2 regions of the Streptomyces sp. NBC_00876 genome follow, and region 2 is predicted to be linked to the other one. Evidence: riboswitches for the same ligand, from Rfam matches in the RefSeq annotation. Region 2 holds a riboswitch; the other holds the start of a gene.
What was found. Region 2 has a riboswitch for thiamine pyrophosphate ahead of OG782_RS33675 (purine-cytosine permease family protein). Riboswitches for the same ligand answer to the same signal wherever they lie in the genome.
Positions count from the first base shown of each region.

Region 1: it holds a riboswitch for thiamine pyrophosphate, as region 2 does, so the genes downstream of both, thiO (glycine oxidase ThiO) here and OG782_RS33675 (purine-cytosine permease family protein) in region 2, are expected to answer to the same signal.

Region 1 covers NZ_CP108800.1:2,141,415-2,145,712, reverse strand. Annotated here, with positions in the region: gene OG782_RS09415 (thiazole synthase) at 78-872, opposite strand; gene thiS (sulfur carrier protein ThiS) at 874-1,092, opposite strand; gene thiO (glycine oxidase ThiO) at 1,089-2,267, opposite strand; TPP riboswitch at 2,264-2,377, opposite strand; gene OG782_RS09400 (NAD(P)/FAD-dependent oxidoreductase) at 2,506-3,750, shown strand; gene OG782_RS09395 (Rv2175c family DNA-binding protein) at 3,848-4,213, shown strand.
Region 2 covers NZ_CP108800.1:7,707,743-7,712,040, reverse strand. Annotated here, with positions in the region: gene OG782_RS33685 (ROK family transcriptional regulator) at 1-674, shown strand, start outside; gene OG782_RS33680 (formylglycine-generating enzyme family protein) at 671-1,636, shown strand; TPP riboswitch at 1,744-1,837, shown strand; gene OG782_RS33675 (purine-cytosine permease family protein) at 1,828-3,228, shown strand; gene OG782_RS33670 (DUF389 domain-containing protein) at 3,299-4,298, opposite strand, start outside.

The sequences.
Region 1 (4,298 bases), 5.6 Mb from region 2:
GCTCCGGGCGAACCCGGGGCCGTACTGCAGCCGAGCCGTGACAGGGACATGCGATCCGCTGCCGCGGTGCTCCGGGCTCAGAAGGCCGGGCGCTCCGGATCCAGTGCCGCCCGCCCCGTCACCGGCGAGGACGCCTCGGCGAAGTGGCGGCGGGGGATCCGGCCCGCGCGGTGAGCGAGCCGCCCGCCCCGGACCGCATGGCGCATCGCGGCGGCCATCAGTTCGGGCTCCTGCGCCCGCGTCACCGCCGATGCCAGCATCACCGCGGCGCACCCCAGCTCCATGGCGAGCGACGCGTCCGACGCCGTCCCGGCGCCCGCGTCCAGGATCACCGGGACCCGCGCCTGCTCGACGATCAGCTGGAAGTTGTGCGGATTGCGGATGCCCAGACCCGAGCCGATGGGCGAGCCGAGCGGCATGATCGCCGCACACCCCACGTCCTCCAGCTTCCGGGCCAGCACAGGGTCGTCGTTGGTGTACGGCAGGACCGTGAAGCCGTCGTCCACCAGCGTCTCCGCGGCGTCCAGCAGCTCGACCGGGTCGGGCAGCAGGGTGCGCTCGTCGGCCACGACCTCCAGCTTGACCCAGTCCGTACCGAGCGCCTCGCGCGCAAGGCGGGCCGTGAGCACGGCCTCGCCCGCCGTGAAGCAGCCCGCGGTGTTCGGCAGGACGCGGATGGACAGGCGCTCCAGCACGGAGAGCACGGAGCCCTGCACGGTCGGGTCGAGGCGCCGCATCGCGACCGTGGTCAGCTCGGTGCCGGAGGCGGTCAGGGAGCGTTCCAGCACCTCCAGGCTGGGTGCCCCGCCCGTCCCCATGATCAGCCGGGAGCCGAAGGAGGTGTCCCCGAGGGTGAAGACGTCGTCGGACACGTCAGCCTCCCTGGACCGCGGTCAGGACCTCGACCCGGTCGCCGTCGGTGAGTGCGGCGGCGGACCATTGGCCGCGCGGCACCACGGTCTCGTTCAGGGCGGCGGCGACACCCGACGGCGCCCCGGTCAGCGTCGCGACGAGGGCGTCCAGGGTGGTGCCCGCGACGACGGAGACCGCCTCGCCGTTCACGGACACGGAGAGGGCGGGGGGCTCGGTCATGCGGGCTGCTCCTGACGTGCGGGGGCGGCCGGTGAGAACCGGCCGGGGGAGAAGGGGCGGGCCACCTCGGGCAGCTCGCCGTCGGCCAGCAACTGCGCCATGGCGTCACCGGTGACGGGAGTGAGCAGCACCCCGTTGCGGTGGTGGCCGGTGGCGAGGTGGAGGCCGGGCAGGGCGGTGCGGCCGAGCAGCGGGGCGTTGTCGGGGGAGGCGGGGCGCAGACCGGCGCGGGTCTCGGTGAGCGGCAGCTCGGTGATACCGGGCACCAGCTCGTGCGCGTCGCGCAGCAGCTCGTACACACCGCCCGCCGTGACGGTGGTGTCCCAGCCCATCTCCTCGCTGGTGGCGCCGATGACCAGCTCGCCGTTCTCGCGCGGTACGAGATAGACATGGCTGCCCCGGACCACCGCGCGCACGGTGCGGGAGAGGAAGGGGGCGTACGCGGTGGGTACGGTCAGCCGCAGCACCTGGCCCTTGACCGGTCGGACGGGCGGCAGGACGTGGTCCGGCACCCCGGCGAGCCGCCCGCTGAGGCTGCCGGCGGCGAGCACGACCTGATCGGCGGTCACCTCCCTGCCGTCGTCCAGCACGGCGCCGGTGGCCCGGTCGCGCACCACGGAGAGCCGCTCGGCCCGGTGGCGGTGGAAGACGACCCCGGCCCGCTCGCACGCGGTCAGCAGCGCGGCGGCCAGCCGGCGCGGGTCGACCTGGTGGTCGCCGTCGACCCGGAGTCCACCGCGTACGCCCGGCGCGAGCATCGGCTCCAGCCGGCGGCACTCACGGCCGGTGAGCCATTCCGACTCCAGCCCGGAACGCCGCTGCAGTTCGTGCAGTTCCCGCAGATGGGCCCGGTCGTCGGCATCCAGCGCGACGGCCAGGGTGCCGCAGGCGCGATAACCGATGTCCTGTCCGCTCGCGGCCTCCAGCTCGGCCGTGAACGACGGATAGCGCTCGGCGGAGGCGACGTTGAGACCCAGCAGCGTCTCTTCGCCGTAGTGGAGCTCGGTGACGGCGGCCAGCATTCCGGCCGCGACCTGGGCGGCTCCGCCGCCCGGTCCGGGATCGGCGACCGCGGTGGACAGGCCGCGCCGAGCCGCCCGCCAGGCGGTCACGAGGCCGATGACGCCGCCCCCGATGACGAGGACGTCCGACCCGTTCGTGCGGTGGATGCGCATGGGCGTCCAGCCCCTCCCTTCGCCGGCATGACCCGGATCAGGTTCGTACGGTCGGAGGCCGTCCAGCCTCCCTCTCAGCCCGGTACGTCCGGGCTCCCGCGAGTTTCTTACGGGGGCCACCCTAGACCCCGCCCGCCGGACCGGGGGAGGGAGCCGTCGCCGCGGCCGGGGGGCGGCGGCGGGAGCGCGGTGGGCCGGCCCTCTTCCTGACGGTTCGTCAGATGATTAAGGTGTACGGGTGAGCGAGCAGCAGCGGACAGAGCAGCCGGGGCGCCGGGTCGTCGTCGTGGGCGCGGGCATGGCGGGGGTGCAGACCGCGGTGGCCCTGCGGGAGCAGGGCTTCACCGGCACCGTCACGCTGATCGGCGCCGAACCCCATCAGCCCTACGACCGCCCCCCGCTGTCCAAGGCGGTGCTCCTCGGCAAGGCCGAGGAGTCGGCCTTCGACATCGACTTCGAGGCCCTGGACATCACACTTCGACTGGGCTGCGAAGTCACCGGCGTGCGCGCCGGGGCGCACGAACTGGACACGTCGGCGGGCCCCGTTCCCTACGACGTCCTGGTCATCGCCACCGGCGCCGAACCCGTCGTGCTGCCCGGCTCCGAGGGCGTGCCCGGCGTCCATCTGCTGCGCACCCTGGACGACGCGGCCCGGCTGCGGCCCGTCATCGAGGCACGGCACGCCGTCGTGGTGATCGGCGCGGGCTGGATCGGCGCCGAGTTCGCCACCGCGGCCCGTGAGGCGGGGTGCGCGGTCACCGTCGTCGAGGCGGCCGAACGGCCCCTCGCCGGAGCCCTGCCCGCAGAGGTCGCGGCCCCGATGGCCGCCTGGTACGCGCAGAGCGGCGCCGAACTCCTCACCGGAGCCCGGGTGGACCGCGTCGAGCCCGGCGCGGTGGTCCTGGCGGACGGCCGCACGCTCGCGGCCGACGCGGTCGTCGTCGGCATCGGGGCGCGGCCCGCCACCGGCTGGCTGGCCGGATCGGGCGTCGCGCTCGGGTCCGACGGGTCGGTCACCGCAGACGAGGCGCTGCGCACCTCGCTGCCCGATGTGTACGCCGTCGGCGACTGCGCCTCGTTCCCCTCCGCGCGCTACGGGACACGCCTGCTCATCCATCACTGGGACAACGCACTCCAGGGACCGCGCACCGCCGCCGCCCATATCGCGGGGGCGGCCGGCCCGGACGGTGCGGAGCCGCCGGCCTACGACCCCGTGCCCTACTTCTGGTCCGAGCAGTTCGGCCGGTTCGTGCAGTACGCGGGGCATCACGGCGGTGCGGACACCCTGCTGTGGCGCGGCGACCCGGACTCTCCCGCCTGGTCGGTGTGCTGGCTGCGGGGTGACGTCCTGGTCGCGGTCCTCGCCGTGGGCCGGCCGCGCGACCTGGCGCAGGGGCGCAAGCTCATCGAGTCGGGGGCGCGGATCGATCCGGAGCGGGCCGGCGACCCGTCCGTAGCGCTGAAGTCGGCGACCCGGCCGTAGCGGAATCCGGGACCGGGGCCTCTTCGGCGCGGCCCGCGAGACCCTGAAGGGCGGAGTCCGGGTATCGGCTGTCGGTCCGGGATGGCAGGCTTGTCCCGTGACCGAGATTGACGCAAAGATCGATGCTCTCGTCCCTTCCTGGCTCCACCTGCCTGACATCGCCGAATTGTTCGATGTCGAGGTGACGCGTGTGCGGCAGCTGGTCAAGGAGGGCCAGCTCATCGCCGTACGCCGTGGTGAGAACCGGGCACTCCAGGTGCCTGCTGCCTTCATCGACGGCAACAAGGTGGTCAAGGGTCTTTCGGGGACCCTGACACTCCTGAGGGACGACGGCTACTCCGACGCGGAGATGCTGGAATGGCTCTTCACTCCCGACCCGACCCTGCCGGGCACGCCCGCGCAGGCGCTGAGTGAGAATCGCGGCACGGAGGTGAAGCGCCGCGCCCAGGCGCTCGCCGTCTGACCGACAGCCTTACGGAGGACGCGGGCCGTGCACGACGCGGCCCGCGTCCACCGCCGCTCGACCGAACCGCTCATCGTATTCCCCG
Region 2 (4,298 bases):
ACGTCGCCGACGAGCTGGGCCGGCACTTCGACGCCCCCGTGCTCACCGACAACAACTCCCGGCTCGCCGCACTCGCCGAGGTGACCTGGGGCGCCGCCCGCGGGTTCGACAACGCCGTCTATCTGCGCTGGTCGGAAGGGGTCGGTGGCGGACTCGTCGTCAATGGCGCACTGGTGCGCGGCGCCCACGGCGCGGCCGGCGAGATCGGCCACACCAGCTGTGACCCCGAGGGCAAACCCTGCCACTGCGGGGGCCGCGGCTGTCTGGAGGGCCTCATCTCCGTCCCCGCCCTGCTCGCCGCGTGCGCCGAGCGCGGGGTCACGGCACGGGACGCCGCCGAGCTGATCGGGCTCGCCGCCGAGGGCCAGCCGGACACGGCCGACGTCGTGCGGACCGCGGCCGTCGTCGCCGGGCGGGTGCTCGCCGCCCTCGCGGCGCAGGTCGACCCCGAGTGCATCGTCGTCTACGGGGAGCCGGCGGCCCTGGACGACCTCGTCCTCACCCCCATCCGGGAGCAGCTCGCCGCCCTCTCCCTGCCGTCCGCTCCCCGCACCATCGAAGTACGCGGCTCCGCCCTCGGCGGCGAGGCCGCCGCGCTCGGCGGGGTGGCGCTGCTGCTGCGCACCACCGGCCAGGACCTGGCGGAGCTGCTGGACGGGGGCACCTCGCGGTGAACGCCTGTTGCGGGCCGGCCCGCGAGAGCACCGCGCCTGCCGCTGCCACTCCCCCGGCGGACTTCGCCGTACCCGTGCACCGTCCCGCCGAACTGCTGCGCGGCATGGTGGCGGTGCCCGGCGGGCCGTTCCTGATGGGGGGCGAGGACGAGGACGCGTTCCCGGCCGATGGCGAGGGGCCGGTACGTGAGGTGACCGTCGCCCCGTTCCACATCGACGCCGCCGCTGTCACCAACGCCCGCTTCGCCGTCTTCGTCAAGGCCACCGGCTACCGCACCGAGGCCGAACTCATCGGCTGGTCCTACGTCTTCGGCTCCTTCGTCCCGCAGGAGGCCCGGCACGCCGTGCTGCCCGGCACCGTGCCCGGCGCCCCCTGGTGGCGTGCGGTCACCGGAGCGCACTGGCGCGCCCCCGAAGGGCCGGGCACCTCGATCGGCGACCGCCGCGACCACCCCGTGGTCCACATGTCGTGGCACGACGCGACGGCCTACGCCCTCTGGGCCGGCAAGCGGCTGCCGACCGAGGCGGAATGGGAGAAGGCGGCTCGCGGCGGACTCGTCGGGGCCCGCTTCCCATGGGGCGAGGAGCTGACGCCGAACGGGCGGCACCGCTGCAACATCTGGCAGGGCGACTTCCCCGTACGCAACACGCTCGAGGACGGCTTCGCGGGCACCGCTCCCGTGAAGGCCTACGCCCCCAACGGCTTCGGCCTGTACAACGCGTCGGGCAACGTCTGGGAGTGGTGCGCCGACCGGTTCAGCGCCGACTGGCACACGGCCGACCGCCCGGAGACCCGTATCGATCCCGTCGGCCCCCCGGACGGCGGGAGCCGGGTGCTGCGCGGTGGCTCGTACCTGTGCCACCGCTCCTACTGCAACCGCTACCGGGTGGCCGCCCGCACCTCCAACACCCCGGACAGCACGACCGGGCACGGCGGATTCCGCTGCGCGCTCACCCTCTGACCTGCGCTCCCGCCGGGTTCACCCGGAACGGACGGATCTCCGTCGGCCCGACGCCCCGGCGACCCCACTGCCGGGGCGTCCGCACGGGTCCGGCTATCCTGACCGCCGCACCGGACACGGGGTGCCCCGCCAGGGGCTGAGAACACACCCGTCGAACCTGAACCAGTTAGCACTGGCGGAGGGATGTCTTCATGTCATTGCCGTATGCCCGAAGCGAGCGCGCTCCGCTCGGCCCGCGACCCGCTTTCGACGGGCGCATGCCCACCGCCCCCGGCGATCTGCGCATCGAGGCGCACGGGATAGCCCCCGTACCCGAGGACCGCCGCTACGGCGGGCCCGGCCGGCTGTTCACCGTCTGGTTCGCCCCCAACCTGACCATGACCGGGGTCTTCACCGGCACCGTCGGCATCGCGCTGGGCCTGGACTTCGCCACGGCGCTCACCGCCGTCGTGCTCGGCACACTCATGGGCGCTGTGCCCACCGCGTATCTGGGCACCTGGGGCAGCCGGACCGGCGCCGGGCAACTCCCGCTCGCCCGGCTGGCGTTCGGCCGCGGAGTCGTACTGCCCGGCACGCTCCAGTGGCTGTCGTCCATCGCCTGGGACGCGCTGATCGGGCTGTTCGGCGGGGACGCGCTGGCCCAGCTGTGCGGCTGGCCCTTCTGGCTGGGGGTGCTGGTCATGATGGCCGCCCAGGGCGCGCTCGGCGTGCTGGGCTACGAGGTGATCCACCGGCTCCAGACCGTGATGACGTTCGCCCTGGCCGCCGCCTTCGCCGTGCTCTCCACCAAGCTTCTCAACGGCGTCCACCCCGCCACCACCGGCTCCGTGCACGGCGCCGACCGGGCGGGCGCCTTCGTTCTGACCTGCACCATCGCGCTGAGCCTGGCGCTGTCCTGGGCACCGTACGCCAGCGACTTCAGCCGCTATCTGCCGCACACCACGTCGCGTCCGCGGATGTTCTGGTGCACGCTGCTCGGCATCAGCGTCTCCTTCGTCGCGGTCCAGGCCCTCGGCCTGTGGGGCGCGTCCGTCTTCACCGACCAGACGGCGCGCGGCATCGACACCCTCCTGGGCGGGGGCGCCCTCGGTTCGTTCGGGCTGCTCGCCGTGGCGCTCGCCGCGCTGTGCAGCAACGCCATGAACGACTACAGCGGATCGCTGGCGCTGCAGACCATGGGGGTCCGCCTGCCCCGCCCCGCGGCCGCCGCGCTCGCCGCCGCCCTCGGTTTTCCGCTCGTGCTGTGGATGCACGCGGCCGACACCACGGCACGCTTCCAGAACGTGCTGCTTCTCGTCGGCTACTGGATCCCCGGCTTCGTCGCGATCGTGGCCGTCGACTGGACCGTCCGGGCGCGCGCCCGGGGCGGCGCCCCCGTCGATCTGGCCGCCGAGAGCCTGCGCACCCAGCCGTGGTGGCCGGCGGTCACCGCCTTCGCCGCCGCCTTCGCCGCAGCGGTGCCGTTCATGAACACCAGCCTGTACGTGGGCCCGGTGGCGAAGGCGCTGCACGGGGCGGACCTCGCCTACGGCGTGGCGTTCCTCGCCGGCCTGGCGGTGTACGCCCCGCTGCGGCTGCGCCGCCGCAGCTGAGCGACGACGCCCGTCTCGTACGTCTTGCGCAGGGTGAAGCCGGATTCGCCGGGCATCCGCGTGGATGACGTCAGCTGCGCTCCGCGTCCCGCACCGTGCACGTGTCCGTGTCGGCGGGGCACCAGTGCGTCCGCCCGCCCACGAGGTGGAGTTCGAGATCCGCGTCGGCCATCCCGTTGCGGTCCAGAGCGGCCCGCAGCGCCGTGGGTGCGGGCTGCGGCGGGAGTCCCAGCACACCGATCACGATGATGCCGTTGCGTGCATCGACCGAGGCGATCTGCCACTTCCCGGTCGCGGCCCACTTCTCGGCGACGGGTCGGGCCTCGGCGGCGAGCGACCGGTCGCGCGCGACGGTCACCGTGCCGGTCGTCAGGGGCACCGCGATCAGGAGGACGACGGTCGCCACGGCGACCAGCGTCCACCCGTGGAACCGCCCCACTCGCAGCCCCGATTGCTGGGCCGCCGTCCGGATCCCGTAGACGAGGAAGACGACCGTGCCGGTCGCCACGATGGCAGCGACGTTGGTCGCGAACAGCAGGGCGGACTCGCTCGCGTCGTGGTAGCGGCCGGCCGTGATGAGGAGTCCTGTCACCGCGAGCGGCGGTACCAGTGAGATGGCGATCGCCACGCCCGGCAGGGTGTCGGAGATGTCCGCCCGTACGAGGGCGAACGCGCCGACGGTTCCCGTCGCCAGGGCGGCGAGCAGGTCGATGAGGCGCGGGCTGATCCTGGAGGACACCTGACTGTTCGAGGCGAAGGCGTCCGGCGGGGAGACGATCCAGCCGAGCAGCATGCCGATCGCCACGACCGCCAGCGCACCTCCCAGGACGAGCAGCGCACACCTGACGACCTGTGACCTGTCGGCGAGAACCAGGGCCAGTGCACTGCCGAGGATGGGAGTCATCAGCGGCGCGACGATCATCGCGCCGATGACGGTCGCCGTCGAATCGCCCACCACGCCGGCGCTCGCGATGACGGCGGCCAGCACGAGGAGCCCCCAGAACCTTGTCGAACTCGGGCTGCGCAGCGAACGCTCGATGAAGAGCGCATCCGTCATGCGTTGAACGGCG